Regions from separate parts of the Peribacillus sp. NPDC097225 genome, predicted to be linked through region 2. Evidence: predicted binding sites of a transcription regulator. Region 2 holds the regulator's gene; the other holds the start of a gene.

Region 1 (16,518 bases), on a different contig from region 2:
ATGATTGAACGTCCCGTCTTCGCTTGAAGTTCATTGATTAATAACTCAGGGAAACCGTTCGGAAATACTTGAAATGGTGTAGTGATATTAAGACCCATTATTTCCCAATGGCCGGTCATCGTATCTTTTCCTGTTGACGCTTCTTTCATTTTTGTATAGTAAGCAATCGGTTGCTCTGTTTTTGCGATACCTTTAATATCCCGGATGTTGCCTAAACCCATTTTAGAAAGAGTCGGCATGTTCAATCCATTCATTCTCTCAGCTATATGGCCAAGTGTATCGGCTCCTTTATCACCGAATAAATCTGCATCCGGTGCTTCGCCAATCCCAACTGAGTCCATTACAACTACAAAAATGCGTTTAAATGCTGAATTTTTTTCCATGCTAATTCCCTCCAGTAAATAGTATTATACCCTTTTATATTCCCCGTATATTGTCCATTTAACCTACAATAACCGAAACGTCAGAAGTCTGACCTCTTTATTGTAAACGATACCAATCGTTTTAGACAATTGTTATGTACCTTAATCTTTATATAGGAAAACAGACTCATAATTTCAAAAAAGATTTTTATAGTTCCAGCTTATCATGGTCCAATAAATTGGGCCACCTATTCCTGATGGCTGTTTCACCATTACTTGTGCAGGAGGCCTTTCCTCCTACACTTTCAATCTACTAATTTCCTAAGCTCTTGGATGAAATTTAGAATAAACATCTTTTATCCGAACATTCGTAATATGTGTGTAGATTTGAGTCGTCGAAATATCCGCATGCCCCAACATCTCCTGAACGGCCCGTAAATCTGCTCCATTCATCAAAAGATGGGTGGCAAAAGAATGCCTTAGTGTATGCGGTGTAATTTCCTTCTCGATTCTCGCCTCTTTCACGAGTTTTTTCAAGATCTTCCAAAATCCCTGTCTCGTCAACCTGTTTCCATGGTGATTCAAAAAAAGTGAATCCGTCCGATGCTTTGGACTGGCAAATTTACCACGGGCACTATCTAAGTAATTCCCGATGGCCCCCAGTGCTGTTTGTCCGATAGGGATGATTCTTTCTTTATCCCCTTTTCCGATACAACGGACAAACCCCATCGTCGCATGTACATCGCTCACATCCATTGAGATCAATTCACTGACACGCATTCCTGTCGCATACATCAGTTCAAGCATCGCTTTGTCACGTAATCCATATTCGTTCATTACCTTTGGGGCTTCCAATAAGGCTTCCACCTCTTCCATGCTTAACACCTTTGGAAGGCTTCTTTCAGGTTTGGGTGTTTCTATATGTAGAGCTGGATCCTGGTCAGTCACCTTTTCACGAAGGAGAAATTGATGGAAGGATCGGATTGAAGCAATATGGCGGGCAATGGTTTTCGACGATTTCCCTTGGTCTTTCAAATGAGCAAGAAAGTGTAAGATGTTTGCCCGACGTGAGTCATTCCAATCGGTAATCATTTCTACATTCATTAAATAGGCCCAATATGATTTCAAGTCACGTTCATACGAGACGAGTGTGTTTTTGGCAAGACCCTTTTCAATGGTCAAAAAATGAATGAAATCCTTAATTTGATTCTCCATATTCATTACTCCCCGTTTAAATAAAACAACATTAAGCGTTCAAACCATGCATCATCACCTGTATCAACAGCTTTTGATACTTTGACAGCTGTGCCTTTTGGTTCATCGTACCGATGATAACTATGATATTCCTGATTTAACCATACCATTCCTATGTAAAAAAGAACAGTGAAGCTAACGAAGAGTATCATCACTTTAGCTGTATGTAAAACTAGCTTCAATGACGTTTTCATGCTTTCCCCTCCCTATCCGAGCACTTTGTATCAATCTATGCCCATCGGGACAAGTTTTATACATCTTTCGGTAAAGAAGAGGAAAAAAAGTTCTATCTATTTCTAACCCAGGTTAAACAGGCAAACTATTTTCTTTTAAAACCAGAAAACCTTCTCCAGGTAGGGGAGAAGGTCCGACTTTATTCATCTTTATCTTCGACTTTGTCATGACATCGATGACAAATGCCATGAAAGGTTAATCTATGGTCTTTTATCTTGAAGTTCCAGTCACGCTCGACAATGGCTTCCACGTCTTCAAGTAAGTCTTGTTGGATCTCATCTACCGCTCCACATTCCACACAAACCAGATGATGATGGAAATGCGCTGCGCCTTCTTGTCTTAAATCATAACGGGAAACTCCGTCTCCAAAGTTAATTTTATCTACTATTTTCAATTCAGTCAGCAACTCTAGCGTACGGTATACCGTTGCTAATCCAATTTCCGGCGACTTTTCTTTGACAAGGAGGTAAACGTCTTCTGCGCTTAAATGATCCTCTTCGTGCTCAAGTAAAACGCGGACGGTCGCTTCTCGCTGAGGCGTTAATTTGTAGCTGGACGAGTGCAACTGCTTTTTTATTCTATCAATTCTATTTTCTATTTCCATACCAATATTCCCTCCCGCGCCGCTATCTTATACATTATATCAAATGAGGGAAAACTGTCAAAATAGATTTCCTTATTAATAGCAAAAAAATCATGATGAATGCGTAGCTATCCTTCATTACCCCAAGAAGCTTACGACATTTTTCATTAAGGAAGGGGATAAATATGCTTCAAATGCAGCTGCTGCAATTAAAAATACCCCAGCCAAGATCAAGGAAAAAACATAGCGGGAAATAATCGGCTTTAAAGGCTCCCGAACCTGTTTAAGAAAAATGCGGCTGATCATCTTCATGGATAGCGATACGGCCAGAACCGTGATCACGATAAAGATCGGGACAATGAATATATTTTGCGGTAGGATTGCCACAAATGATAATAGGAATCCACTCCACCCCATTTGATTGACTAAAAATCCGACCGTAAATCCCACAACCATACCTTTTACAAATAACAGTACTAATATCACTGGCAAACCGATAACCGAAACCCCAAGAATCCAGATGACCCCAATATATTTAAGGTTATGCATAAGACTTTGACTGAACATATCGTGTGAAGAAGCAAATTCCCCTTTGGAAACTTGTCCGAAGAATTGTGATAAATAGTAGAACAAATCTTCCTTTTGAGTAAAGCTCAAACTGTTTACGAGAACAGCACCAAAAATGACACCCATTAAAAAGAGTACAGTGATAAAAACGTATAATGAGGAATGTTCGTTAACATGTTTCCTTACAGCATTTTGTATGGCAGATCTATTTTTCATCTTTTATCTATCCTCCCAACTCCACTTACTAGAATCTATGTTTTTTCTGTTTTATTTATGACAAGGATTCAAGCGTAATTTACAGAGTCGTAGAACATTTTTCACAAAAGACGTGTTATAATTTTCCATAAAGTTGTTTGGAGGGGTACTATGAAAGCTATACTAATGGATTTTCCAGAAAAAATTGAAACTTCTCGCTTATATTTAAGACCTTGCCTACCGGGAGATGGACTTGACGTTTATGAAGCCATAGTCCGTTCACGAAACGAGTTGAAGAGATGGCTTCCATTTGCCCAGCAAGAACCATCAATAGAAGCTTCAGAAAAGAATGTCCTGAAAGCATATGCTGATTTTATCTTAAAAGAAGATATTAGACTCCATATTTATAGGAAAGAAGACGGTCAATTCATAGGCTCCACTGGCCTCCATCGAATTAACTGGGACATCCCCAAGTTTGAAATCGGTTATTGGATCGATACGGAATACAGGAACAAAGGATATATAACTGAAGTGGTAGAAAGGTTAACAAGATTCGCCTTTAATCATTATGGGGCCAAGAGAATTGAAATCCGTTGTGATCCCAATAATCTTACCAGCAAACGGATTCCTGAAAAGCTTGGATTTACCCTGGAAGGGATTTTACATAATGATGCTTTAAGCGCCGACGGCAAGACATTACGAGACACTTGCATTTATGCAAAAATAATAAACTAAAAAGAGCCCTGGCAGCATCAGTTTTCCCTGTCAGGACTCTCTCCATTAGCTTTAAAAAGCAAAACTCCTCTTTCGCTTTCCATACTTTACGTTCCAATTAACTCTCTTTCTATGAAGCTTTATTAAAAGGATTTAAAGAATCCCTAAAATAGTTTCAGGGATTCTTTGTATTTCAATCTTCAATCATTATTGCTTGGAAAGGCAAATGTCGACCCCGTATTGGCGGACGATGTCAACCATCGTTCTGAGACAGTTTTTGTTTTTGTAAAGAAACGGGCTTGGTCTGGTCCGAACATATGACCTTCACCGAATCTAGACCCTTTAAATCCAGCAAAATTATGGTAGCCGACAGGGATTGGAATCGGGACATTAACTCCTACCATTCCAACGTCAATTTCCGTTGTGAATTTCCGAGCTGCCGCTCCATCATTGGTGAAAATGGTGACACCATTCCCTAACTCATGTTCGTTGATCAGCTTAATCGCTTCTTCTAGTGAAGCGACCCGAACAACATTACGGGCGGGTCCGAACACTTCCTGTTCATATATATCCATTCCTGGCTTTACATGGTCAATTAATGTCGGGCCGACAAAGAAACCTCTGGATTCTTTCACGATGTCTAATTCCCGTCCATCACACACTACCGTTGCACCTTCTTCAATGCTCTTGTCAATCGCCGCAATTACCGACTCTTTTGATTGTTGGGATATAACAGGTCCGAAGTCAACTTCCCGGTCTGTGTAAGAGCCCACTTTCAATGCGCCGATTTTTTCTTTTAAAATCTTTATTAAACGATCCCCTGTTTCTTCTCCAACAGGCATGAGCGTTGAAATGGCCATGCAACGCTGGGATGCAGCTCCATATGCAGCTCCAATAAAAGAGTTTGCCACTTGTTCTAAATCCGCATCAGGCATGACAACCATATTGTTCTTCCCGCCACCAAGAGCCGTCACACGCTTACCATGTTTCGCTCCCGTCTCATAAATATATTGAGCCACCGGCGTAGAGCCCACGAAGGAGATTGCCTCCACTTCTGGATTTCTCAATAATTCATTGACAGCGTCCTTATCACCATTGATAACGGTCCAAATACCGTCCGGCAATCCTGCTTTCTTCCATAATTCACTCACGAATAAAGCTGTCATTGGAACTCGCTCCGAAGCTTTCAGAATGACTGCATTGCCTACAGCAATTGCCATGCTCGTCTGGGCCAGTGGCACCATGATCGGGAAGTTGAATGGAGAAATGGCTGCTACGACGCCAAGTGGGTACTTCGCCGAATAGACATTGATCTGTCCACCGACGTTGACGGAATATTCCCCTTTCACTAAATGGGGCGCTCCAATGGCAAGGTCCACAGATTCTATTCCACGGGTAATCTCGCCCTTTGCATCTTCTGCCGTTTTACCGCTTTCTGTACAAATCAGATCAATTAGGGCATCTGTATGTTCCGTAAGCAAGTTACGAAACTTGATCACTATATCCGCACGCCTTGCTACGGACATGTCACGCCAAGCGGGAAATGCAGCTTTGGCTTTATCAATGGCTCCCTTTACTTCTTCAATCGAAGCTAACGGTACTTTCGCAATGACTTCTCCACTTGAAGGATTGAATACATCCGAAAATCTCCCGTTTTGCCCTGCAACCATTTGACCGCCTATAAAATGAGATAATTCTTTTACTTTTATTGTTTCAGTCATTATAACTCCTCCTAATTGTTCGAGATTTTACTATATAGTAGGGGTGAAGCATTTCCTTTATGTAATCCGTCACCCACAAACTCACAAAATACTCAGATAATTAAACTCGGAATTTCAGTCGCGAGTTTACGCCAGCATATTGCGCCTATATTCGTGTCACTTCCTTATTATGATTTATTTCCTATTCCTATTGTGTAACTTCCTGGCTTTTTAGTCATTATACAAAGTGTTAAATGAATCCCTTTTCTATTTCACAAAAAGACTAATTGCTACGAAGTGATATCTATAACAAGCACAAAAGGCACTTCCATCTAGAAATGCCTTTTGAAAAGTTTATATCGGGAAAGCCTGTGTTATCACATCTTAACTTTCCCATATTTGCCGCCTCCTCCTGCATCAAAACCCAATATCCCTTTTCTTGCGGAATCTATAAAGTGGGCTAATTTCAATGGAACGACCTCTGAAAGCTGTTCGAGAGTCACCTCATGAAGGATATTCATCTCTGTTCCGAAGGCCCCCAATAGTCTGTCCATGGACTTCGGGCCAAGGCCCGGAATGAAATCAAGCGGAACCTGATGAATATACTGCGGACGGGACCTCTTTTCCTCCCCTTTTCCAGAAACGGATAATTCGGCAATACGTGTGGAAACTCCCTTAATGATCTTCTTGCCTCCGCATTCACTGCATGCCTCAGCATTTATGGCCATTTTATGAAGGCAACTTCCGCAAACGGTTTGATAATATTTACCCAATAAGGGATTCAATCCATAATTGGCTGTCACTTTACGACCTTCTTCTTCCTTAAGCGCTTTTTCCAACTCTGTAAAACTCGGTTCTTGAAGCAATAGCATTTGATATTCACGGGCTATCTTTCCAAGGGAGTGGGCATCGGAATTCGTCAGGAAGGTATACGATTTCAATTCTTTTATGTCCTCCACCAAATAGGTATCCGAGCTTAAACCAAGTTCGATGGCATCAATGAGCTTCGGATCGAACACTTCCGCCAGGCTTTCCTTTACGCCTTTACCGTACAAGCTTTTAAAGGGGGTGAAAACATGCGCAGGGATGAACAGCCCTCCAAGGGATTTGACGATTTCTTGCAACTTTCGCCCGTCACAATAAATCCTCTGGGAACTCAACGTAATATTTTTCACATAATTACTCATCCATGATGAAAACCTCTTCAGCACTTCCATATTTGGAAAATAGGCAAGAACATGAATCGGTCCATGGCAATTGTGGTCATATATTTCAATTTCCGACCCTGGGATGATGGTGAGGTTCCGATAATGAAGTCCGCCACCCTCCATTTCCGTAATTTCCCCATTGTGAATTCCAGCTTCTATCTCTTCAATAACCTCAGGAGAATGGCAGTCTATAACCCCTATCATATCGAGTCCTTTTCGTTCGCTTGCCACTTCGATTATGTTGCTGAAGGTCAACGTTTTAGCTCCGGTGATCTTAACCGCCTTCCCACTTCTCGTCCTGCCGATATGAATATGGAAATCAGCATAGTATTCTTTCATTTATTCATTCAACGCCTTTTTCAACTGCAAATATTGTACGGCGTAGGCCGTTTTGGCATCTTGGATCTTCCCTTCATCCAGATAGTTTTGAGCTTCCTTCAATGTCAGCTCGATCACCTCGACAAACTCATCTTCATCCAATGGTGCCGCATCTTTTTTCTTTTTCAAATTGTGGGCCAAATAGAGATGGACTAGCTCATCCGCAAAGCCTGGAGACGTATAAAAAGAGATGATATGCTCCATTCTTTCACATTCATAGCCCGTCTCTTCCTCAAGTTCACGTTCTGCCGACCGAACGGGTTCCTCCCCTTTTTCAAGCTTACCTGCTGGAATTTCAACCAGGCTTCTCTCCAACGCTTTACGGTACTGTTCGACCATGATGATCTTATCTTCAGCTGTAAGAGCGATGATTGCGACTGCCCCGGGATGCTTGATGATTTCTCGTTTACTCGTTTTCCCATCAGGAAGCTCGACATCATCCACTTGTAAATTGATTACTTTACCCGTGAATATCTTTTTGCTTGATAATGTTTTCTCTTCGAATTTTTTCAACTTGTCCACTCCTCTGTTCTAATTACAGCATGATTCTTCATACATTTTACCATACTAGGGATGGAGGGCGATTTGATGAAAATTCATGTGTTCGAAAATGGCATTGTTTTCTCCGGAAAGAGTTGGGAGATTGTTCAAAAACTCAAAAGTCTACAAAGTGACTATGTTTATGTCAATGACTGGATTGCAGATATCCATCGACAAGAACCTCACCCCTTAAAAAGGATCAAGTGAAATCTTTGAGTGAAAATGATTCCTCCTTTACAATGAAGATATAAAGGAGAGGATAACATGAAAAAACGCAGATTAGGAAATTCGGATTTGCTTGTATCCGAAATTGGACTTGGATGCATGTCTTTAGGAACCGATCAAAAAAAGGCAGCCGAAATTGTGAAGGCTGCTTTACATGAAGGCATCAATTACTTCGACACCGCTGACTTATATGATTTTGGAGTGAACGAGGAAATTGTGGGAGAAAGCCTAAAGCCAGTTCGCGATCAAGTGTACATAGCAACGAAAGTCGGAAACCGCTGGACGGAAAATAAAGAAGGCTGGAGCTGGGATCCATCTGGTGACTATATCAAGACGGCCGTAAAAGATAGTCTAAAGAGACTAGGCACCGACTATATTGACCTCTATCAGCTGCATGGCGGTACGATTGAAGATAATTTGGAGGAAACGATTGAAGCCTTTGAGGACTTAAAAAAAGAAGGTTTGATTCGGTACTATGGAATATCATCGATTCGGCCCAATGTAATAAAGGCATTTGTCGAGAATTCAGATATTGATTCCGTGATGATGCAGTACAGCCTTCTGGACCGCCGTCCGGAAGAGTGGATGCCACTTTTGGAAAATAAGCAGGTCAGCATCATTGCTCGGGGGCCTCTCGCCAAAGGGCTGCTAAGTGAAAAAATGCTTAACAAGGCTAGTGAGGACGGCTACCTCGATTATAGCTATCAAGCACTCCAGGACTTACTTCCACAATTAAAAGAGAAGATTTCCGGCAAGAAGCTGAATGCTGTGGCTCTGCAATATGTATTATCGAACCAATGCGTTGCATCTGCCGTAGCCGGGGCGAGCACGGTGCAACAGCTTCGCGAAAACTGTCAGGCTGCCAACAGCCCTTCTCTTTCAAAAGATGAACTTGATCTGTTGAAGCAACTCACCAAAGCAAGCAAATATGCAAACCACCGGGAATAAATCTAACCTGAACACCCTTTAAAGACTAGCAATCATTTCTCTGCAAAGCTATCCTTTCCGTACACCTACGGTTGGATAGCTTTTTTTTATTCCGGGAGTCATACCCTACACTTTTAAATAACTCAGCTGCAAAAGTGTAGGGTGAGTTCTTTCTAAGATCTTTTCTGTTGCTATTTCTTAATTGATAGTATACAATTCAATTGTGCACAATCTAAATGAAAAGATTGGGGAGATAAACAATGACAAAAACACTATTTACGACGTCTGTAACGGTTGATGGAGGAAGAGAAGGAACGGCCATTTCAGCTGATGGAAACTTTACGGTTGATATTGCAATGCCCGGAACGCCAAGGGCTAAACAGATGCCTGAAGCTTCTAATCCTGAACAGCTTTTTGCAGCAGGATATGCGGCTTGTTTTGATAGTGCTTTACAATCGGTTGGAAAGATTGAAGGTGCTACATTTACTTCAAACGTCACAGCCAATGTCAGTTTATTGATGGGTGATATGCATCAATACAGCTTGGCTGTAACATTAGTCGTAAAGGGATCAGGAATCGATAAAAATTCATTTGAAACTTTCGTTCATAAAGCTCACCAAATGTGCCCTTATTCAAAAGCAATCAACGGAAATGTGGATGTTGCCATTGAAATTGAAGTAGAATAAAGCAATTTCACAAAAAAACGCTTGGGTTTGAAGTGAACCCAGGCGTTTTTCTATTCCTTCAAAGTGCTTGCAAGGTTTTTAATAGTTGAAGCAGCGACGCTTTCAAATCCTCAACCACTTGCTTATCTTCACCGGACATATCCGAAATGCGTTCAGGAATGAAACAGGCTTCTTCCCTTAAATCAAGTCCCTTTCGAGTCAGCTGAATCATGACAGACCTTTCATCTTTAGTGGACCGTTCACGAACAATGAGCCCATTCTGCTCCATCCGTTTCAACATGGGAGTGAGCGTTCCTGAATCAAGTGCAAGTAACTCCCCTAATTTCTTCACTGTAAGCGTGTCTTGCTCCCATAGTAAAAGCAGAACGAGATATTGAGGATACGTTACGTTAAGTTTGGTAAGTAGTGGTTTATACTTCTTGGTCATTTCCCTCGAATTTGCATATAGAAGGAAGCATAGTTGATTTTCCAGTACAGATTCTATTCTTTTTTCCATTTCATCACCAACTAATAGTAGTCCATTCGATAAGCGGGTACCTATCAAACTTACTTTTAATATAATCGTTATGCTTTATAAAATAAAGCGATTCGGCCATCCAAACAGAATTACGAAGGAATTTAATTTGTTCCATGTCATTTTCTTCATACAAAAACATCCCCGTTATAAGTACATGGGTACCAACGAAGATGCTTTCCATTTATAGTTTTTTTGGTCGGGTCATAATAAACATCCCGATTTCTTTAAAATCATTTATAGTTTTTCCAGTTAAGATCACTTTCACCCAACAGCTCTTCGAATGATTTATTTTTCTCACGCTGTTTTCTTTCTTGACGTTTCTTTTCTTCTTCTGCTGCTCTCTTCTCTTGTTCCGCATCGTTTAATTCTTTTTGTTTTTGGCGAAGCTGCGACATGATATCTTGATTGAGCATATCACCAAGTTTCAATGATGACGATGCTTCTTTTTCTTGCTTTTTACTTTGATTTTGATTGCGCGGCTGTTTCTTTTTCATCCTTAAAACCCCCTGACATTATACATTATTATACCATGACTCCGGTTTTACCCGTGACGATTTCTTAACAGTATTTTCTTATTTTTCAACATGGTAAAATAAACTAAAAACAAGGAGGTTCACCATGAAAAAATGGGGTCTCGCAATTGCCGGCATCTTGACGTATATGGTCGGCATCGGTATTTATTTTTCTAATCGGCTCATGTACATGAAGAAGAAGGAAGATGATTTCATCAAAGATCGTGAAGTCTTGGCTAAACGGTTCATTCAAGAGGATTTTGATACCCTGCCTAAAAGCGAAATCTGGGTACCTTCTCCATCTGGGTATTCCTTGAAATGCATGTTTATTGAACCACATCCTACGAATAAGTGGATCATTATTGCTCACGGCGTGACAGAAAATAAAACGAACTCGATCAAGTACATGAACATTTTCCTTAAGCGTGGATTCAATGCGGTCATCTACGATCACCGTCGTCATGGAGACTCCGGTGGGAAAACAAGCAGCTATGGACATTATGAAAAATTCGACTTGAAAGCCGTGATTGACGAGTTAAAAAAACGTAAAGGTTCAGATCTTTTCTTCGGCATTCATGGTGAATCCATGGGGGCTGTGACCCTTCTTCTATATGCGGGCATGCTTGAAGATGGAGCAGATTTTTATATTGCCGATTGTCCATTTTCCAATTTTGAAAAGCAAATTCAACATCAAATCGGCATGGAAATCCCTTTTCCAACCTGGTCCATCTTTCCACTTGGGCGCATGTTCATCAAACTTCGTGATGGATATTGGACGAACGAAGTATCACCGATAGATTTCATTAGTACTATCGAAAAACCAGTGCTGTTCATTCACAGTGAACCTGATACTTTCATTCCCGCCTCCATGACACTTGAATTATATGAAGCAAAAAAAGGACCAAAACAACTTTACCTCGCAAAAAACGGGGCTCACGCACAATCATATAATGCTAATCCCAAGGAATATGAGGAACGGATCGACCAATTTCTCGAACAGCTTGTATTGAAATAGACAAAGGGAGAATCCCACGACTATCGGGATTCTCCCTTTGCTTTTTTTAGAGTTTATTAAAGTAACTCATCCTTGGATTCAAGATTTGATTCGGGCTTTTTAGCTGAAAGCAGTTTGCTTCGACCACAAAGTCTATTGTCATGATATCATCGAGAAAAATCATTTTAGATTTTTCGACATAAAGGGGAACTCCATTGGTCTCCACTTTTTGATTATCCTCCTCAAGCTCGTCAACGAGCCAAAGAGCTGTCACGCCACTTACTACGCAACCACAGCCATCTGTATCATATTTCAACTGTAAATGTCCTTCTTTTCCCTGTATTTTATCGGAAAGTTTTTCGGCTGCTCTATCTGTCCATTCAATGTACATCTCATTTCCCCCTATTCGTTCCATTCCCCCATTATAAACGATGAAAGGACCCCTGTCCTTTTCCCGCACTCTTGTGCATCCATGGGGATAATCCCACCATTCTTATTCCATCAATCTTACATCCGCTATATGGGAAAGTTGAATATAATGTGGTTGCTGAAAATGGTCAATAATATGAAGTCTTTGCAAGCATTCATCATAATAATGAATGCTTCCGATTAAAAGCTGGTATCGGGTTCTGTCATAATAGGCAATCATGACCTCTCTACCTTCTTCCATCGCTTCCCCCATCACAGCATTCATTTCTTCAAACTGCTGTTCATCGAGAATGCGTCTTGCTTCATGGCTATCCTCCGCCACCCAATCCCGCAACATCTTCACATGTTCCGGTAGCATCATGGATGTCCATTTGATACGCCCCCGATCATGAATCATTCTTTTTCCTCCTCTGACGACTTTGTCAAGCCTTATGCCCGCCAAGCAATCCGCTTCTATAAACGGCCGTCCCGGCTTTCGTATACGAAACCGCGCGCAACAGTGATTTTGAACCATATTTATGTCGAATGCGGTCAACGGTATAACTCAATTCCCGCTTTTTCCACCGTGAAGCATCAAATAAAGTCAGCTGCATCTCATTATCATCCACAATATTCGAGAGTGTGACCGAAACGCTACGAACCGTTTTTTGCTTATGATAGTTTTCATAAAAAAGTTCAAGACAGACTTTATACAATTCCATTGTGATATTTGTCGGTTCCTCAATCGAACGGGAGCGATGAAACCCACCGCCAAACTCATCCTTACTATAACCAATGCTCAGACTGATCGTCCGTCCAGCCTTCCTATGGGTACGAGCCCTTCTTCCGACTTCCTCACAAATTTCTACCATAACCTGCTTGATCTCGTGTTCTTCCTTGTAATCACGGAGTAAAATCTGACTTTTACCAAAGCTGACCTGCCCCTCGATGATCGGCGCCCCGAGATCTGACAAATCGATTCCCCAGGCATGATGATAAAGCTGATTGCCCATAATCCCGAACTTCGCTTCAAGCAATTGAAGGTCATAATTGGCAAGTTGCCCGACAGTGAATATTCCCATGCCATGAAGGGTCTTTTCCACCCTCCTTCCTATCCCCCACATTTCACGAAGCGGAGAAATCGGCCAAAGCTTAGCTGGTACGTCTTCATATGTCCACTCAGCTATTCCTGTATGTTTGGCCTCGAGATCAAGAGAAAGCTTCGCCATCAGCATGTTCGGCCCAATCCCGATTGCACTTGGAATCTGTAATTCCCTTTCAATGTCATCTTTTATTTTCCTGGCAATATTCCAGGCATCCCCCCATAAAGAAGCCGCTCCATCAACTTTCAAAAAACTTTCGTCCACACTGTATACATGAATCGCTTCTTTTGGAACATAGCGGTGAAACAAGCGCGTAATCTCCGTCGAAACTCTCAAATAAGTGGCCATTTTGGGTTCAACGACTAGAATGCGTCGATCTTTCGGTATCTCAAACTTCCGGGAACCGGTTTTTATACCGAATTCCTTCTTTAGCTTTGGAGAAGCCGCAAGCACAATGCTCCCCTCCCTATTCTTATCACCCACCACTGCCAAATAACATTCGAGCGGGTCCAATCCATGCATGACCGCTGAGCAGCTAGCATAAAAACTTTTCATATCAATACACATAATTGATTGTTTCGGCATCATGCTATAATCCATTTTTTCTTCACCCTATACAGAATATATGTTCGTGTTTATATTATATCCCTCATTCTAAACGAATAAACGTTCGCATTCAATGGAAGTTTCATGACAAATTTCCACCTATTTATGGGAACTTTTTAAATACCCATAAATACCCTTTAATTTAAAAGTAATCCATTATATCCAACTAGTTTTTATAAATATAATTAGTTGGTATCTTGCCTAAAAGGGGAACCGAGTCTTTTAACCCTTTTACTATTTAAGAAAAACGATTTCGCTGATTTTCACTAAGTATTACTACTTATTTTTTGTAATGAAAATGTAATCAAAAACTGGTTTGATTGTCACAATGGTATTGTAGGATAATATTGTTAAAGAAAAATAGAGAGATAGAGAGAGGAAATGAGATACATGAAGAAATGGATTGCCTCAGCTGCTGTTGCTTCTGCATTAATGCTGACGCCACTTCAGGCGTTTGCAAATATTGGAGATCAAACCCTCAGACCCGGAATGACACATAGTGATGTCAAACAACTACAGACCCTATTAAAAACTAAAGGTTATTTCACATATACTGGTTCATCGACTACTTACTACGGAACCTATTCAACAACTGCCGTAAAAAACTTTCAAAAAGCTAAAGGATTGACTGCCGATGGGATTGCAGGAAGAAATACCTTCAATGCGCTCGGTGTTTATAATGTCAATAATACAAGCATGATTAATTATGCAAAAACATTGATAGGCTCGCCATACAAATGGGCTGGCACGACACCAGCAGGATTTGACTGTTCGGGGTTCATCTATTATGTATTCCAAAAATCACAAGGAATTACCCTACCACGGACAACATCCCAGCTTTACGGGAATACCGGATTGAAAGTATCAACGCCATCAAAAGGCGATCTTGTATTCTTTGATACTTCTTCTGGAAAGACGGGTGTTTCCCATGCTGGAATCTACATTGGAAACAATCAGTTCATTCATGCTTCCTCTTCTAAAGGAATTACCATCACCGATATGAATAACTCCTATTGGGCGCCAAAATACCTGGGTGCAAAAACTTTATAAAAAAAACATGAGGTTAAAACAAAGCAGGGCAGAATCTATTTGATTCTGCCCCCTTATTATTTTAGATATAAGATTTCTTCAGTAGAATCGTCTACGGTCACAGTAAATGATGCGTCCAAGTTGGAGCGATTCATCATTTCAATATTGTATACATGCTCGGAAGGGAAATGAATGATTTCAAGAACCATGAAACGCTGACTAGGAGCTTTAGTCACATGCTCAAGTGCAGCAGTTACGGCCTTTTGCTCTTCTAGACTCTCTTCATCCTTTAAAATCCGTATCAATTCTGCATCCGCTTTCGAAGGAAATGATTCTTCGACCTCTCCACCGTACCATGGTTTAACTTTCATCCCGATTGCCAAGTCTGAATAACTGAGCTTTGCCCCATGTTCATCTTGTATATACGTATGATTTTTCACCTTGTAATACGTCCCTTTTATCAGAATCCGCTTATCATCTAAATCTGTAATGAATCCTTCTTCTCCCTTGCCAATGGACTTATGGGGTTGCTCTTCAGAGAAGGATTGACAGCTTCCCAGAATGAAAAAAAGGAATAAAAAGATAAAAGACTTTCCCATAACGAGCTTCATACAAAATCCCTCCTATAAAACAGACGAATTCACCAATGAAATGGTTACATAAGATGGAAAGATAATCCAAATAAATTCAAAAAAAGGGAATGTCAGATGACACTCCCTTAATTTCTTATTAAAATAGTAATCTTCACTTATATTTAGAAGTATCTATTTTTTAAAAAATGCTTTTTTCCCAACGGTCTCAGTGATTCTTGGAAACAAGGTATAAAACTTACTCACCATATTCATCCAGGCGGGCAGATTGACTTCCCGTTTATTAGTTAGCATGGCAGCAACGATTTTGGCTGCTACATCCTCAGGCTTAAGCATGAATTTCTTAATGCCCTTCATATATGTCCCGGATTCATCCGCTATAGTAAAAAAGTTGGTTTCGATTGGCCCAGGATTAACGGTGGTCACATGAATGTTGTCTTCCATCAATTCAAGCCGGAGAGCATTCGAATAACCAAGCACCGCGAATTTAGTGGCTGAATAAAGTGTGGACTTAGGTGTTGCAATTTTCCCTGCCTGTGACGCAATATTAATGATGTGGCCCGCTTGTTTGCGCTTCATATGTGGAAGCACAAACTTCGTACAGGCCATCAAGCCGATTACATTGACAGCAAACATCCCTTTACTCTCTTCTAAATCCGTATCAAGGACTTCTTTAAACGTACCGTGCCCGGCATTATTGACCAACACATCCACGGTGCCGACCTGGTCGTGGATGTCAACGAAGACCCTTTCCACTTGTTCTGTATCGGAAACATCCAACTTCCATACAAAAACATCGACCCCGTATTGGCTGGTCAGGCTCTCCTTCAGAGTCTGCAATTTATCCAGGCTCCTTGCCAAAAGAACGAGTCTTGCCCCAAGTCGGGCAGATTGAATCGCAATTTCCTTTCCAATTCCTCCCGAAGCCCCGGTAATGACAATGACTTTCCCGCTTAATTTACTCAATAGATTATCCCCTTAGAAACTGTCGTCGCACTTGAATATAAAATGACACCCGATTGCATTTCCAATTCGATTTCACCCAAATCCTCCAGATAATCCAACTGACCGACCGTTTCCGAGAGTGTCAAGTCGACTTCCTGACGATAAACTTTTGGGAAGAGACGCTGACACACTTCAAATCCCGTTAAAGGTTTTTCTTGGAGCATGCTTTTCACCTGCATGG
Region 2 (16,518 bases):
GTATGTCCTCAATAGCCTAGGATGTAATGGTATTCGTTTGAAGGAGGGCCCCATATGACTTATAAAACGCTATTGCTTACGCTTCTGTTCTCACAGGGGTTATTCTTCGGTGGTCTACCTATTTTTCTTCAACTCCTATTCTATTTGAACCCTTGGGTGATCATGGTTGTATGGGTTTGTATTGTAGTCTCTGTGTTGATGATCGTCTTATTGGTCAGGGGGGAAACAATAAAACTACCCCGATTGTATTGGCAGGTAGCGATAAGTGGTTATAGTTTCTCTTTGCTAGTTTTACTTTTCTTCCGACCTGAAGGACAGGAATATTCGTATAATATTATCCCGTTATCTACAATCAGCCCTTATTTAACTGGTGATTCGAATTGGCTTGTTTCTTTTTATAATCTAAGTGCAAATGTAGGATTATTCATTCCATTTGGATTGTACCTGCTATCCAGAAAGGGAAAAAAGATGACCGGTATTCCAAGATTTCTTATTCCCTTTTTCTCAATCTCAATCATAGAAATATGCCAGTATGTTTTTCAAAGAGGAAGTTTGGATATAGACGATCTGATCTTGAACCTTATTGGGGTATATTTGGGATATTTCTTGTATCGTTGGTTCGTGAAAGTGATAGATATTATCCCCGCAAAGCGGAATGCATAATGAAAATCCGGTAGGGTCCAGTAACATACAGTTTTGACGAAAAACAAAAAAAGCCAGCTTGTCCATGATAGGAGAAGCTGGCTTTACATTTGTTAACGTAAGCCTTTCATAAAGCCTTGAATCTTTGGTGATATTGCCAATAGGATAAATCCTAAAATCAATGAAGTGATTCCGATAGCCCCGAAATAGACCATTTCTGTGTCCGCAGAGTAAAATCTTACAATTTGAGCATTTAATGCTTGTGCTGCTGCATTGGCTAAGAACCATAAACTCATCATTTGTGCTGAGAACGCAGATGGAGCAAGTTTAGTGGTAGCTGACATACCAACAGGTGACAAGCATAGCTCTCCAATTACTACAAGGAAATAACTAAGTACAAGCCATAATGGGCTAACTAATGAACCGGCTCCTCCAAAATAAGAGGGAACCAAAATTACTAGGAATGATAGACCAGCAAAGAATAGGCCAATTGAAAACTTTTGAGGTATAGTTGGCTGACGTTTCCCTAATTTAACCCATAACCATGCGAATAAAGGAGCTAAAGTAATGATGAACAATGGGTTTAAAGATTGGAACCATGCTGGTGAAATGTGAAAACCTGCAAATTCTAACTGTGTCCGTTTATCAGCATAATTTGCTAAAATAGTTGAGCCTTGTTCTTGGATGGCCCAAAACATGACAGCTGCTATAAATAAAGGGATATAGGCTAGTAAACGTGAACGCTCAACAGCTGTTGTTTTCGGACTACGGTACATGACAATAAAATACATGGTAGGAATAAGAATTCCAAGAATACCAACAAGGCCGATAAAGCTATTAAGTGTTAAGAGACCATTTGAGATAGCGATTGCACAAATGATGGCAATAATTAAAATAGCTAGCCCAATCTTGGTGTAAACAGATTTCTTTTCATTCGGAGCCAAAGGATTGACAGGGGTTATTCCTGCAAGTCCCAGATTTTTTTTCTTTGTAGCCATGAAGACGATTAATCCAATAAACATACCAACGGCTGCAATACCGAATCCAAGGTGGAAATTGTACTTCATTCCAACTGTTCCGACAATAAGCGGAGCAATGAATGCACCCGTATTTATTCCCATGTAGAATATGCTGAAACCCGAATCTCGACGGTTATCGTCTTCCGCATATAGATCTCCAACAATACTGGATACATTAGGTTTTAAAAGACCTGTACCTATAACGATTAGTATCATGGAAACGAAGAACATGGATATGCTACCTGGTATCGCAAGTGCAATATGACCAAGCATAATCAATATACCGCCATAAAAAACGGCTTTTTGTGTTCCGAAAATCCTATCGGCTAACCAGCCACCAATAATTCCGGACATATATACTAACGATCCATAGATGGATACAATGGCTAGAGATGTTTTTTCATCAAGACCTAGTCCACCTTTAGATACCTCATAATACATATAGTATACAAGAATGGCCTTCATACCATAATAGGAGAAGCGCTCCCAAAACTCCGTGAAGAAAAGTGTGAATAGCCCTTTAGGGTTTCCGAAAAAACCTTTTTGAGGAATGCTATCCAAAATTTTCTGTTTATTTATTGATGATGACATACATTCTCCTCCTTTTATTATAGTATAATAACTTTTCTTAGAGCAGTTGTAAAGAATATTTAGTGTATTTTAACAATAGTTCTTAATAAGGTGTATTTATATCCTTTTTTTGTGAAATACAGGACTATTGAAATAGCATAAATAGGTAATAAGGTATATATTAGGAGTCTAAAATTCGATTAAATCCACTTTGAAATGAAAAAGTACTATTTAGTCTGATATAAATCCAAAAAACGGTAAATTAGAATTTCGAATTGTAAGACCATTCAACTAACTATGGAAATCTGATTTTAAATGAATGTGTAGGAAAAATGATGATGAATAAGGTTGAAATTTTAAAAAATATAGTAGGAAATAGTGTGAAATATTGAAAATAGGAATATTGTCATATCGACAAAAGAAGCTAAAATACTTATTCTGGTATAGAAAGCAATTTAATTGTTTTCTTTTTTACCATGTGGTGCCGCCAGACAATTGCAGTTGTCTGGCGGTATTTATTATTATAACCAAATAATAATTTTCAATCATTCCTACCGGATGGTTTTTTTGGAGTAGGGAAAACGGAAGATTAAAACACTAAAGGCCGCCTTTTTAGGGCGGCCTTTTATAGTACCTATATAGGTAGAAGTATATAAACAGCCGATAAGTTATTGACTGAGGAGCTTAAAGTGATTTTCATTAGTCACAAGTCTGTTCTATTAATAAAAAAATTTCATAAATTTTAGAGAAAGGAGGTGGTTATTTTTGGAGCTAATTTGGATGTTAATTGTTGGTGGAATAATTGGATGGCTGGGAAGTCTGATTTTAGGAAGGGATATGCCGGGTGGAATTATTGGAAATATCATTGCTGGATTTGTTGGAGCATGGCTTGGTACTGCAATATTAGGGCCAATCGGACCTGAGACAGAAGGGTTTTACATTGTGCCTGCGTTACTGGGTGCCATAATTGTTGTGTTTATTGTATCCATTATCATGAGAAATACAAGATGGAGGTAGAAAGCAGAGGGTACAAGATTGAATGAATTTGCCAGAATCACGTGTAGATGGTTTAGAGAAAGCTGATCTATATGTGTCCATTATTGCTTGAAAATGCTGTTCAACAATACTGGACAGTTTTTTTGCGTAATAAAATAAAGGTTTTCGATCGAAGAATCCATCAGTGTTTAATCAATCCGAATGATTATCAGAGTTCCTAAAAGAAACTAAAGCTGTTTTAAGTGCGGCGTAATTACCGATACTGGCGTATCCGTAAAACCATCCCATAAAAATCCCAGTAGTCAAGTGATGCCGATGGCTTATGAATATAGAAAGGATTAAACCAAGACATAAAGCAATAGTGGGTACGTAACTTCGGGGGATAGGAAAGAGGTATTTTATGATTTGAGTCAAAATCATGATAGTTGGAATGGCAATTACAGCATCCCAAAAATTCGTATGTATCGTCGGAAAATCCATAGTAACACCACTTTCAAAAAGAAATGTCTATTGAACTAATTTCACCGGATATAAAAGAATTATACCTTGTTTATTTGACTCGGTTTATTGATCAAAGCTCTTTTGATATTACAATTATATTTAGATTCATCATAACATGTAAGTTAAGTGGCTTAATCTAATCGACTAACATCTCTATTAAAATATTATAGTATTCTTTCTGTCATATACATGGGATGAAATACATAGACTTAAAATAATAAAAAAAAAGCGCAATTTGCGCGCTTTTAATGAATTTGCCTATATAGCCCGATCACTCTTCCAAGAATGGTTACATCTCTTAGAATGATAGGTTCCATATTGGAGTTTTCTGGCTGAAGCCGTATGTAATCCGGTTCCTTAAAGAATCGTTTAACGGTGGCTTCATCATCTTCCGTCATGGCCACGACGATATCTCCGTTATTGGCATTGCTTTGTTGTTTTACAATGACATAATCTCCATCATGAATTCCTGCTTCAATCATACTTTCACCCATAATTTCAAGCATGAACACATGATCATCATGTGGAACCATACTTTCAGGAAGAGGGAAGTATTCCTCTATGTTCTCGATGGCAGTTATCGGCATACCTGCGGTTACTTTTCCGAGAAGTGGTACGTTAACTACGTTTGTTTTTGGAATGTTATTAGATTCTTCTATATTTAAAATCTCAATGGCCCTTGGTTTAGTTGGGTCGCGTCTGATTAAGCCTTTGCTTTCCAAACGAGATAAATGTCCATGTACAGTCGAACTTGATGCAAGTCCCACAGCTTCGCCAATCTCTCTAACGGAAGGTGGATAACCTTTTTGACGAACTTCATCTTTTATGAAATCAAGAATATCCTGCTGCCGTTTTGATAGTTTAGTCATATACGCACCTCTTCTCTATAATTCTTTGCTATATTATAGCATGGCTCTCCATGCTATACAAACATAAGTTCGAATTTGGTTGTTGACTGAAACAAACGTTCGTATTATAATTCAATCATCAACTAAAAACGAACGTACATTCGCTATGGAGGGATATTAATGAAGACATTTTGCAAAAATAATATTTATACGATTCTATTAGCAGGATTTGTATTTATCTTGTCTATTTTATTCTCTTTCACATTAGATAGTAATCAAAATAGGGATTTCCTTTCGATTGAAATTAACGAAGGTGATACTATATGGGAGATTTCAGAAGAATATGGTCAAACCGAATTGACAAAAAAAGAATTCATTGGTTGGATAGAAGAGTATAACGGTGTAAGGGCGGATACGATTAAGGCAGGTCAAATCATTGTCATACCAGTTGAAAGTGAAAAAGTAGTCCAAAGTTTGGCTAGTAAGCAGTAAAGGTAGGTTCATATGAAAGCAGTCATCTATTGTCGGGTAAGTACAGAAAAAGAAACGCAGGAAACCTCGCTAGCTAGGCAGGAAGAGGAATTAGTAAAGTTAGCAGAACATAATGACATGGAAGTCGTTTCAATAATAAGAGAGCAGGCAAGTGGTTACGAACTGAACCGTGACGGGATATTTGACATGCTTGATCTTTTTAAGACAAAGGAAGCGAATGTTCTCCTGATTCAAGATGAAACTAGGTTGGGAAGAGGTAATGCTAAAATTGCCTTGTTTCATGTTGTACTTAAAGAAGGAGTGAAGATCTTCACACTTTCTCATGATGGTGAATTAGAGTTATCGGACTCTGATGCCATGGTTATCCAAATTGTTGGTATTGTAGAAGAATATCAACGTAAACTACATAACCTGAAAATTAAACGTGGTATGCTTAGGGCCGTTGAAAATGGCTACCGGCCCCAGAAAAACCTGAAGAACCAAAGAAACTCCACTGGTAGGGATCGTAAAGAAGTACCCATAGAAGAAATTGTGAAACTGCGTTCGAATGGATTAACTTTTGCGGAGATTGCGGCAACACTGAGAGGCTTTGGCTATGAAGTGTCAAAAGCAACGGTACACCGCAGATTCTTGGAATACCAGCAAGGTACACCGGAGAATCAATCATAGAACTTGTAATTTCACTTTTTTTTTAATACCATGTCAATATCCGTATATATAAAGGAGAAAAATTATGCTATCAAAAGAAAAAATGGCCCGTATCAATGAACTTTCTAAAAAAGCTAAGGGAGAGGGCTTAACTGTAGAAGAGGCGAAAGAGCAAACTTCCTTACGAAGTGAGTATTTGGAGACATTTAGACGTTCAATGGCTGATACGCTAGAAAATGTTAAAGTTATCGATCCAGAAGGTAATGATGTCACGCCTCAAAAAATAAAAAACATTAAAGAAAAAAAAGGTTTACATTAACCAATAAGGACTGATGATGGCCCCATCATTAGGATTACTCATGAGGAATGTAAAGTGAAAAAAGAGAATGCATCGATGTATGTATTCTCTTTTTTGGTTTAACCTAACCTTGGTAAATCCTTAATTAGTAGAAAATTGAATTAGCTGTGCAAGAAATGGTTATTTTAGTTGTGATATTAAGTTAGTCAATATAATATAAAGAGGTACACTACAGGAAGGGATGTTTTACACATGTTAGATAAATTAGATGCACTTTCTATTAATACAATTCGTACATTATCGATCGATGCAATTGAAAAGGCTAATTCAGGTCATCCAGGCATGCCTATGGGTGCAGCTCCCATGGCATATAAGCTGTGGACTGATTATATGAATCATAACCCGAAAAATCCTGATTGGTTTAATAGAGACCGTTTTGTTTTATCGGCAGGACATGGTTCCATGCTATTATACAGTCTCCTGCATTTATCAGGTTACGGCTTGACAATGGATGACTTAAAGGGTTTCCGTCAATGGGGAAGTAAAACTCCTGGGCATCCTGAATACGGACATACTGCTGGTGTAGATGCCACTACTGGACCACTTGGCCAAGGGATTGCAATGGCTGTAGGTATGGCAATGGCAGAACGTCACTTGGCTGAAAGCTACAATCGTGATTCTTATAATGTAGTTGATCATTATACATATAGTATTTGTGGGGATGGAGACTTAATGGAAGGCGTTTCAGCTGAAGCTGCTTCTTTAGCAGGCCATCTTCAACTAGGAAGACTTGTCGTTTTATATGATTCAAACGATATTTCTCTTGATGGAGATCTTAGCCAATCATTCAGTGAAAGTGTAGCAGACCGTTTTAAATCATACGGCTGGCAGTATCTGAGAGTGGAAGACGGCAACGATTTACAACAAATCGCAAAAGCCATTGAAGAAGCAAAGACTGATGAAGCTCGTCCAACCTTAATCGAAGTGAAGACAGTAATCGGTTATGGTTCTCCTAACCGCTCTGGTAAGTCTGCCGCTCACGGTGCTCCTCTTGGTGCTGATGAAATGAAGTTGACAAAAGAAGCTTACAAATGGACATTCGAAGAAGACTTTTATGTTCCGGATGAAGTATATGCACACTTTAATGAAGCATGTGTAGAAGCTGGAAATAAAAAAGAACAAGAATGGAATGAACTTTTTAATAAATATAAAGAAGCGTACCCTGAGCTCGCAGAACAGCTGGAGCTTTCTATAAAAGGTGAACTACCTGCAGACTGGGATCAGGAAATTCCAGTTTATGAAGAAGGCAAGACATTGGCTTCGCGTGCTTCCAGTGGAGAAGTATTGAATGCATTAGCGAAAAAACTACCTAGCCTTATTGGAGGTTCAGCCGATTTAGCAGGATCAAATAATACATCCATCAAAGGTGCTACAGATCTATTGCCTGGAAATTATAGTGGACGTAATATATGGTTTGGTGTACGTGAATTCGCTATGGGAGCAGCATTGAACGGGATGACGCTACATGGTGGCATCAAGGTTTACGGTGGAACATTCTTCGTATTCTCTGATTATCTACGTCCATCCATCCGAATGGCTGCCTTAATGGGACTTCCTGTAACATATGTATTCACTCACGACAGTATCGCTGTTGGTGAAGACGGACCGACACATGAGCCTATCGAACAATTAGCCTCATTACGTGCCATGCCTAATCTTGGTGTGATTCGTCCAGCTGATGGTAATGAAGTTGCAGCAGCTTGGAAGGTCGCTATTGAGTCTAAAGATAAACCAACGGCACTTGTGTTAACAAGACAAGGGTTACCGACAATCAAAAACACATCAGAAACTGCTTATGAAGGTGTGTTAAAAGGTGCGTATGTTATATCAGACGCTAAAAAAGAAGTAGCGGATGCATTGCTACTGGCTACTGGTTCTGAAGTTCATCTAGCTGTCGAAGCACAGCAAGCATTGTCGGAGGAAGGAATTGAAGTTTCCGTTATCAGCATGCCATCGTGGGATCGTTTTGAAACTCAATCCAAGGAATACAAACAAAGTGTAATCAACCCGGCTGTCAAAAAACGTCTGGCTATCGAAATGGCTTCACCTTTTGGCTGGGACCGTTATACAGGGGATGAAGGTGAAATTTTAGCCATTAATCATTTTGGCGCTTCAGCTCCAGGCGGTAAAATTATGAAAGAATTCGGCTTTACCGTTGAAAATGTAGTAGCTCGTGTGAAAGAGATGCTTGTTAAATAATTGAGTAAGACCTGACTGACACCTATTTATGAGGTGTCAGTTTTTCTTATATCAGTAAATGAGGACTTATTTAAAAAAATCCCATTCGACAAAAAAAGATGAAAATTTCTCCAGCAAACAACATATCTTGTTGTTTTGTCAAGATATAATAAGAATAATTAATTATCGATTAAATGTGTCAAATGGGTAAAGGTTTATAAAGGTTCATGGCAAAAGCCATTACGTTTTAATATCTGTTCATAAATTGAGATCCTAGGGAGGTATAGGCTAATGAGAACCTATCAGATTTTTTTGATTGAAGATGAATTCGCCCATCATTATTATGGTAGGGAAAAGCTTTTCTTCAATTTGTTTTTGGAGTATATTCAAGCAAAGGGTGGACTAAGGAGTATTTTGCAAAAACAAATCGAATATGTCACCAAGACAGTTCCCGTAATCCAATTGCAGGCTGTTATTGAACAGCGGTTAAAGAAAAAGATGAATTTTTGGTCGCAAAACGGTAAATACTATTTAGAAAAAACAAGTGGAACAAGCAAGGCGGCCTTAACTATTGAGGGTGAATCCATAATACTTAAATCTGAGGGTGACGTTGAAGCGGAGACTGCTTTCTTTGAATGTATTCGCAAATGCGAACCAGGTTTTCTAGCCATTGATTTTGAACATGAAAAGTATGGTTGGTTAAAACCGATTAAAGAAAGAAAATTTGTCTAAATGGGGGACTTTTCGCTAGCGGGTATTGTATAATAATATTTGGTCTAGTACACTGATGTTAGACAACATGAAGGAGGAAATAGTATGTGGGTTTACATTCTAGTTGGCGTACTAGCATTGATTTTGGGAATAGTGCTAGGATTTTTCATCGCTCGTAAATACATGATGGATTACTTAAAGAAAAATCCGCCAATTAACGAACAAATGTTGAAAATGATGATGATGCAAATGGGTATGAAACCGTCCCAAAAGAAAATTAATCAAATGATGAGTGCTATGAATAAACAACAAACCAAATAAATAGCATGAAAATCGCTATGCACTAATTTTTAATCGATTGATTATGGCTATTATAGGATGAGCAAATCATAAAATGCATTACAGAGTAATCTTTCATCATAAATTTTTGTTTGCTTTATCTTTCATCACGATCCGAAACCTCTTTCTCTGACGAAATCTACCAGAGAAGGGGGTTTTTTGCGTGAAGAAGAATCAGTTATACGGGCCAGGACTGGAAAAAATTTATATTTAAGTATACAGAAAGGAAAGAGGAGATAGAAGGGATCCCATTCAAATGGCCATTAAATGAAAAATAGGTTGCCCCAAGATAAAAGGGGGCAACCTGTGTTGTATGTGTCATTTTCTATTATTGTGCAGTTAATCCGCCGTCAATTACGAATTCAGCTCCTGTAGAATAGCTTGATTCTTCGGAAGCTAGGAAAAGAACGAGATTGGAGACTTCTTCTGGCTGTGCCACGCGTTTAAGAGGAATATGTTTGGCAAATTCTTTGATGACTTCAACAGCATCGCCTTGGGTTACCATTGGTGTTTCAATCACACCTGGGTGTACTGAATTCACGCGGATTCCATAACGTGAAAAATCAATTGCGGCTGCTTTTGTCATTCCGCGAACGGCAAATTTTGTATCCGTATAACCAATTGCACCAGCCACTAGCCCGTTCATTGAAGAAATATTGACGATTGATCCGTTTTCAGTTTTCTTCATGGATGAAACAACGGTTTTCATTCCCAAAAATACAGATACTTGGTTAATTTTTACGATTTTAAGGTACTGATCCAAGGTTGTATCTTCAATGGAGTTATTAAGGCTTATTCCTGCATTGTTTACTAAAATGTTTACTGGGCCAAATGTGTTTTCAGTCTCGCTAACGACAGTCTGCCAATCGGCTTCGCTAGAAACGTCTTGTTTAATAAATATGGCGTTTTCGCCTAGTTCTTTCGCTAGGGCTGCTCCGGCTTCTTCATTTAAGTCGGTTAAAACAACTTTTGCGCCTTCTTCAACAAATTTACGCGCATGAGTCGCACCCATGCCGGCTGCTGCGCCAGTGATAATCGCTACTTTATTTAATAACCTTTCCATAAATAACACCTCATTATTATTTTTTTGATAGTTGAACTATCATTTTATGCATTTTTATTTTATACTATTTAACAGAATATATCAAGCAATAGGAGAAAGGACCGATGAATCGTGAGTTCAAATACTAGAGAAAAAAATAAAAAGCATCGGACAGAACAAATAATCCTTGCAGCGGAGGAATTATTTTCAGAAAAAGGATTATATGATGTACAGATGCAAGATGTCGCTACAAAGGCAAATGTCGGTATAGCCACCTTATTTCGTTACTTTCCTAAAAAAGAAAATTTAATCGTTGAGGTTGCTGTATTCATTTTAAGTAATTTCCAAGACGACCTAAAAAAGATTGCCGATTCAGAAAAGAACGCATACGAAAAATTTGAAGAGTTATTCGAATATTTTTTAGAGATCGCGAATGGACCAGCTAGAAAAGTCACCTTATTTCGTGAGGCTTTTGAAAGCTATTCCTCATATAAAAACGAGCCTCTAGAAAATATTGAATCCTATATCGACATACAAAAAGAGTTATCGCGTGAAATTTTCAAAATCATAAAGCAAGGGGTTGAAGATGACTCTCTCCGTTCGGATATAAATATGGAGCTAGCTCTTCAAACAATAACAAATTGTTTTAGCATATTTTCAACGAGAATCACTTTGCATGAAAAGGTAGCTATACCATCTTCGGGAATTACCCCCATTGATCAGCAACAGTTTTTAAAAGAGATGTTCCTCCACTATATAAGGGCTTAAATTGGTTGAAACATCCTAACTGATACTGGGGTGACATATCGATTTGATTAGAGTGGCCTATTACTAGTGTTGACCGAATAAATAAAACGTATTATATTTCCTATTTCAATGGGAAAACCCTGAAAAATTCAGGTAAGGTAAGGTTTGAACGATACAATAATTCGGATACGGTTACACATTCATAACCATTTTTATAAAGATAAGCTAGTGTTGTTTCTAAAGCACGAACTGTTTGGGGGCGGTCACTCCAATCATGAAGTAAAATGATATCTCCGGGTCGCAAGGATTTAATGATGTGGTTTGATATTTTATTGGCTGGAGGCCTAGCCCAGTCTTTTGGGTCCTGATGCCAAGACCAGAGTACCACTTTAAATCCTTTATTAACCGCAGTATTGATGATTGTGTCATTATGGAAACCACCTACAGGACGATAAAGAGAGGGTTTATATCGTGCAAGGTCCCATATAATCTTATCCGTATCATCTAATTCCGATGATAGTCTATGAGCAGTTATATTCCTATCATATGGATGAGTATAAGTATGGTTGGCAATTTCATGACCTTCCTTAATCTCTCTTTTTAAAACATCTGGGTAGCTCTTCACTTTATTACCCGCTACGAAAAAAGTAGCTTTTGCATTATATTTTGCTAAAAGATCCAGGATCTGAGGAGTATAGTCTGGATGGGGCCCATCATCAAATGTAATGGCAACGATTTTTTCTTGAGTATTCACTTCCCAAATAACATTTCCTGTTTTTTCGTAAACTGCTCTGCTGTCTGTTGCTGCCTGGGACTCGTTATACGAGGCAGGAAACAAAATAATGAGGGATAGGGCAATAAATAAAGTTTTCACAATAGTTTCCTCCAGGAAATACGGTTATACATGTTATTATGCGGAGTTTGTCTTTATTTATTAATGATTAGGAATGAGAAGAAGAGAGGTAAGCAATAAGTGCACGTCATTGAGGAATGAAGATGAATATACGTCATATACTGAAACCAGTATCACTTTAGTCAAGTACCCGTTTTATAATGTTTTTCATGATAGATGTTGAGTAATTGGTCAAGCTGTTGACTAAGTTCGATGGCAAGATGTGAACTTAACCCATTTCGCTCCACTATAGTAATAAGTTCACTTCGTTTTAATTCGATTTGTTCAAGACATTCATTACTTTTTAACATAGCTATTCCTTTCTAATCCGAATGCATTGGCGTTTTTTTAGATTTGTTGTAAAATATGTATGAATATAACAATTATAAAGCCTTGATGAATTGTTATCAAATAAGTTTTTCACTTATGGGTAAAGATCATTTTAATTAGCTTTTTCAGGTGTCACGAAAAATTATCAATTCCAAAAATGTATTTTTTTATCTAATTTGATACAATGTTTATAGGTTGTCTTACATAGGAGTGGAAGTCTTGGATGAAATTAATATTTTCTTAGCATTTGGAGCTGGATTTTTGAGCTTTATTTCTCCATGCTGCTTGCCGTTATATCCTGCTTTTTTATCATACATCACAGGTATGAGCGTGGGAGAAATCAAGTCGGATAATACTATGCTGCAAAAAAGAAGCATGTTGCATACGTTGTTCTTTTTGCTAGGTTTCTCGTTGGTATTTATAGCGCTAGGATTCGGTACTACATATTTAGGTTCTTTCTTTTCGGATTATAAAGAGTTAATTCGTCAAATTGGTGCCATCTTAATAGTCCTTTTTGGGTTATTCATAGTGGGAATCTTCCAACCGAAGTCCTTAATGAAGGATAGCCGGTTTGAATTTAAGAACAGGCCTGGTGGTTACTTGGGATCGATTCTTATTGGTCTTGCTTTTGCAGCTGGGTGGACGCCATGTGCGGGTCCCCTTTTAGGTACTGTCATGACGCTAGGGGTAACAAATCCTAGTGCCGCTATGAACTATATGATTGCTTATGTATTAGGATTTGCCATCCCATTCTTTGTTTTATCCTTTTTTGTAGGGAAATTAAAATGGATAAAAACCTACAGTCAGTACATTATGAAAATTGGCGGTTATTTAATGATTGTTATGGGGATTATCTTATTTTTTGATTGGATGACTAAAATCATTGCCGTTTTAACTACACTATTCGGTGGGTTTATTGGATTTTAGTACATTTTCATGTAAAAAAATATATTTTTTGAATTGTATAGGCTTTTTATTGAGTCTTTGGCCCCTTTTTTTATGCCTTTAGTTATAAAATTCGTTGATTTTAGGACTTAAGTTAGATATTCTAGGAATATATAACTTTGAATATCTTTTATTTGTTCTGCTTGTTGTTTGAAATGAGGAGGAGCGGCTATGGCCCAATTATTAGTAGTTGATGATGCTAAATTTATGAGAATGACACTTTCAAATATATTGACTAAAGCAGGCCATGAAGTGGTTGGTGAAGGTGAAAATGGAAAAGAGGCGATTGAACTATATCGAAGACTGAATCCCGATTTAGTCATAATGGATATAACAATGCCCATAATGAGCGGGCTTGATGCAGTTAAGGAAATAAAAAAGGAGTTTTCCTCTGCAATGGTTATTATGTGCTCAGCTATGGGGCAGCAAAAAATGGTTGTGGAAGCCATTGAGGCTGGAGCAAAGGACTTTATTGTAAAGCCTTTTGATGAGAATCGAGTCTTGGATGCCGTTAATAGGGTATTGGATTAAATACTCGCCTTGTTAATCTGATTTAGGTACTATATACTTTGTTTAAGGTTATAATTATTATATAGTTTTCTTAGTGTGTACCTACTTACTATTAGCTAAAAAGGATGAGTTAAATGATATATATAACAACAGGAATGGCTATTTTGATGGCTTTAGTTGTTTTTAAGTTGCGTATGAAGGAAACGGAAAGACCGGTGAATGCGAAAAAGATTATACTACCGCCTCTTTTCATGAGTACAGGAGCTTTGATGTTTCTTTTTCCGATGTTTCAAGTAACACGTTCTGAACTTTTAGAAGCTCTTATAGCTGGTATGTTATTTTCTATCTTATTAATCAAGACTTCGAAATTCGAAGTGCGTGATGAACAAATATATATCCAGCGTTCCAAAGCATTTATTTTTATTTTAATCGGTATTATGGTAATACGTTTGGTAGCTAAATTGATTTTGGGGAGCACGATTGAAATTGGAGTGCTTGGTGGGATGTTTTTCCTTCTTGCTTTCGGTATGATTGTTCCTTGGCGAGTTGTGATGCTTTACCAATATAAAAAAGTCAAAGCAGCTTCTTTTAGTGAAGGTAAGATGATTTGACTTTTACCCAGTGAAAACCGCATGTTGACACATGTGGTTTTTTTGTTTGGTAAAAACACTTAGTTGTTCTATTCAAAATTAGGTTAGAGGAGAAATTCATTAAAAATCATAGTAATTTCATGCGAATTATATTATATTAATATTATTGTTGTTTACTTAAGGGGGAAACGGTTTATGTTACAAATGATTGTGTTAGGGATTATTTGTGGTTTACTACTAGGATTTGTGCTTCAAAGAGGCCGTTTCTGTGTTGTTGGTGCATATCGTGATTTGCTTATAGCGAAAGACGGGCGAATGTTTTTAGCTACGTTCATTGTCATTGCGATACAAAGCGTTGGTGTGTATGCACTACGGGATACAGGAATCATTCAATTTGGTAATGATGGTTTTCCCTGGTTAGGAACCATCCTCGGAGGCTTTATATTCGGTATCGGGATGGTTCTTGCAGGAGGCTGTGCGACAGGAACATGGTACCGGGCAGGAGAGGGTATGATCGGTAGTTGGGTCGCACTCTTCGGTTATATGCTTGGAGCTGCAATGACGAAGTACGGCGTGTGGAAAGCTACAGGGGATCATCTGGTTTCTTATCGTACGAGTGATACGTATATTCATGAAACGTTGAATGTGTCACCTTGGTTATTGGTCATTGTTTTGATAATCATAGTTGGTATCTTGGTCATCAGGGAATTTAAAAAGCCTAAACTTCCTATGTTCAAGATGAAACCGAAAAAAACTGGATTGGCTCATATTTTATTTGAAAAACGCTGGCATCCCTTTGTCACTGCATTATTGGTAGGACTTATTGCCATCGTGGCTTGGCCTTTAAGTGCGATGACCGGGCGAATGTTCGGTTTAGGGATTACTACACCTTCTGCGAATATTTTAACGTTCCTTATCACAGGAGATGATGCGCTCATCGATTGGGGTACATTTTTAGTATTGGGCATTTTCTTGGGTGCTTTCATTGCAGCCAAAGGCAGCGGGGAATTCCGTTGGAGACTGCCTGATATGAAAACATTGCGTAATAATGCTTTTGGTGGAGTGATTATGGGATTTGGCGCGAGTATCGCAGGCGGATGTACCATAGGTAATGGACTGGTTAACTCAGCATTATTTGCGTGGCAAGGCTGGGTCGCGATTGTCTTTTTCTTATTAGGAACATGGGTAGCGGCTTATTTCACTATCATCCGTAAACAAAAGAGTTCAAGCGCATCAAAGGCTGCCTGAGTTTTATCACATTAATTAGAGGAGTGGAGTAAAATGGCAAAGGTATTAGAGACATCAGGAATGGTTTGTCCGTTTCCATTAGTAGAAGCAAAAGAAGCAATTGCAGGTATGACAAAAGGGGAAGAATTGATCATCAATTTCGATTGCACCCAAGCAACGGAAAGTATCCCTCGCTGGGCTGCAACGGAAGGTCATGAAATTACGGAATTTGAACAAGTCGATGACGCTCAATGGCGTATAATCGTTAAAAAAGGGAATTAATAGAAAAAATGTGCCAGGGATTCCCTGGCACGTTTTTTTCTATTTTGAAGCTAAATCGTTGGCGTTAAGCAGTCGGAGTGGTAACATAACTTTAATCTAATATACTAAGGAGTTGTTAATGAAATGGTTGATGAAGTTGTATTGAATGATGTTTCGCTGCAGGTCACAAATTTTCATGCCGAATCTATAAAGAACCCTGAAAGCGGAGAACTTAGAAAGGTTAGTTTTGATTTTAAAGTAACGAGCGAGGAGTATCATGATATCACAACGCTGCTCTATCAAATGGTTTTTGATTTAAAGATTCCTGAGACAAGAGAAGAATACCGGGCAGAAATCTTCAACTATTCAACATCGCTTACGAATTTATATGAAGAAAATGCTGTGGGAGACTTTTCCCTTACGTTAATTGAAGTAGATTCTCAAGATTGATTCCATTACCAGCCTTGTAAAGAAATGGGTTACTGTCTATAATAATGGTAACGATAAATTAATTTATACATACGAGGTGGTTCTTTGCTAGGAGGCTGGTTTTTATGGTTTATCCTTTTTTGGGTAGTCCTTTTAGTAACGTTAATGAGCATTGGTGGCTTTTTCATGTTTCGGAAGTTTTTAAAAAGATTCCCGAAAGAAGACGGGAAATCAGATATGGAT

What was found. Region 2 encodes LexA, which represses DNA repair genes until DNA is damaged. Its sites were predicted from a motif close to CGAACATATGTTCG; they were not measured.
Region 1: a site for LexA is predicted at 13,767-13,780, ahead of ACIQXH_RS01495 (Y-family DNA polymerase). Genes of this name have one in related genera too.

Annotation. Positions count from the first base shown of each region.
Region 1 covers NZ_JBIWDJ010000001.1:289,186-305,703, forward strand. The annotation lists gene deoB (phosphopentomutase) at 1-383, opposite strand, end outside; gene xerD (site-specific tyrosine recombinase XerD) at 684-1,577, opposite strand; gene ACIQXH_RS01420 (YqzK family protein) at 1,583-1,810, opposite strand; gene fur (ferric iron uptake transcriptional regulator) at 1,990-2,448, opposite strand; gene spoIIM (stage II sporulation protein M) at 2,572-3,216, opposite strand; gene ACIQXH_RS01435 (GNAT family N-acetyltransferase) at 3,367-3,930, shown strand; gene ACIQXH_RS01440 (CoA-acylating methylmalonate-semialdehyde dehydrogenase) at 4,110-5,630, opposite strand; gene ACIQXH_RS01445 (endonuclease Q family protein) at 5,987-7,156, opposite strand; gene ACIQXH_RS01450 (NUDIX hydrolase) at 7,157-7,708, opposite strand; gene mciZ (Z-ring formation inhibitor MciZ) at 7,784-7,942, shown strand; gene ACIQXH_RS01460 (aldo/keto reductase) at 8,000-8,908, shown strand; gene ACIQXH_RS01465 (Ohr family peroxiredoxin) at 9,148-9,573, shown strand; gene ACIQXH_RS01470 (MarR family winged helix-turn-helix transcriptional regulator) at 9,632-10,069, opposite strand; gene ACIQXH_RS01475 (YqkE family protein) at 10,321-10,584, opposite strand; gene ACIQXH_RS01480 (alpha/beta hydrolase) at 10,709-11,617, shown strand; gene ACIQXH_RS01485 (iron-sulfur cluster biosynthesis family protein) at 11,664-11,987, opposite strand; gene ACIQXH_RS01490 (YolD-like family protein) at 12,090-12,422, opposite strand; gene ACIQXH_RS01495 (Y-family DNA polymerase) at 12,448-13,707, opposite strand; gene ACIQXH_RS01500 (NlpC/P60 family protein) at 14,104-14,763, shown strand; gene ACIQXH_RS01505 (DUF3221 domain-containing protein) at 14,820-15,353, opposite strand; gene ACIQXH_RS01510 (SDR family NAD(P)-dependent oxidoreductase) at 15,507-16,298, opposite strand; gene ACIQXH_RS01515 (MBL fold metallo-hydrolase) at 16,295-16,518, opposite strand, start outside.
Region 2 covers NZ_JBIWDJ010000002.1:516,361-532,878, reverse strand. The annotation lists gene ACIQXH_RS08470 (VanZ family protein) at 55-663, shown strand; gene ACIQXH_RS08465 (peptide MFS transporter) at 756-2,252, opposite strand; gene ACIQXH_RS08460 (GlsB/YeaQ/YmgE family stress response membrane protein) at 3,012-3,248, shown strand; gene ACIQXH_RS08455 (hypothetical protein) at 3,420-3,707, opposite strand; gene lexA (transcriptional repressor LexA) at 3,974-4,597, opposite strand; gene yneA (cell division suppressor protein YneA) at 4,757-5,068, shown strand; gene ACIQXH_RS08440 (YneB family resolvase-like protein) at 5,081-5,737, shown strand; gene ACIQXH_RS08435 (DUF896 domain-containing protein) at 5,802-6,035, shown strand; gene tkt (transketolase) at 6,267-8,273, shown strand; gene sirA (sporulation inhibitor of replication protein SirA) at 8,544-8,984, shown strand; gene ACIQXH_RS08420 (YneF family protein) at 9,069-9,284, shown strand; gene ACIQXH_RS08415 (glucose 1-dehydrogenase) at 9,631-10,365, opposite strand; gene ACIQXH_RS08410 (TetR/AcrR family transcriptional regulator) at 10,477-11,112, shown strand; gene ACIQXH_RS08405 (polysaccharide deacetylase family protein) at 11,213-11,968, opposite strand; gene ACIQXH_RS08400 (Spo0E family sporulation regulatory protein-aspartic acid phosphatase) at 12,127-12,294, opposite strand; gene ACIQXH_RS08395 (cytochrome c biogenesis CcdA family protein) at 12,533-13,240, shown strand; gene ACIQXH_RS08390 (response regulator) at 13,430-13,789, shown strand; gene ACIQXH_RS08385 (CcdC family protein) at 13,903-14,379, shown strand; gene ACIQXH_RS08380 (YeeE/YedE thiosulfate transporter family protein) at 14,554-15,606, shown strand; gene ACIQXH_RS08375 (sulfurtransferase TusA family protein) at 15,640-15,867, shown strand; gene ACIQXH_RS08370 (DUF3219 family protein) at 15,991-16,296, shown strand; gene ACIQXH_RS08365 (DUF2621 domain-containing protein) at 16,381-16,518, shown strand, end outside.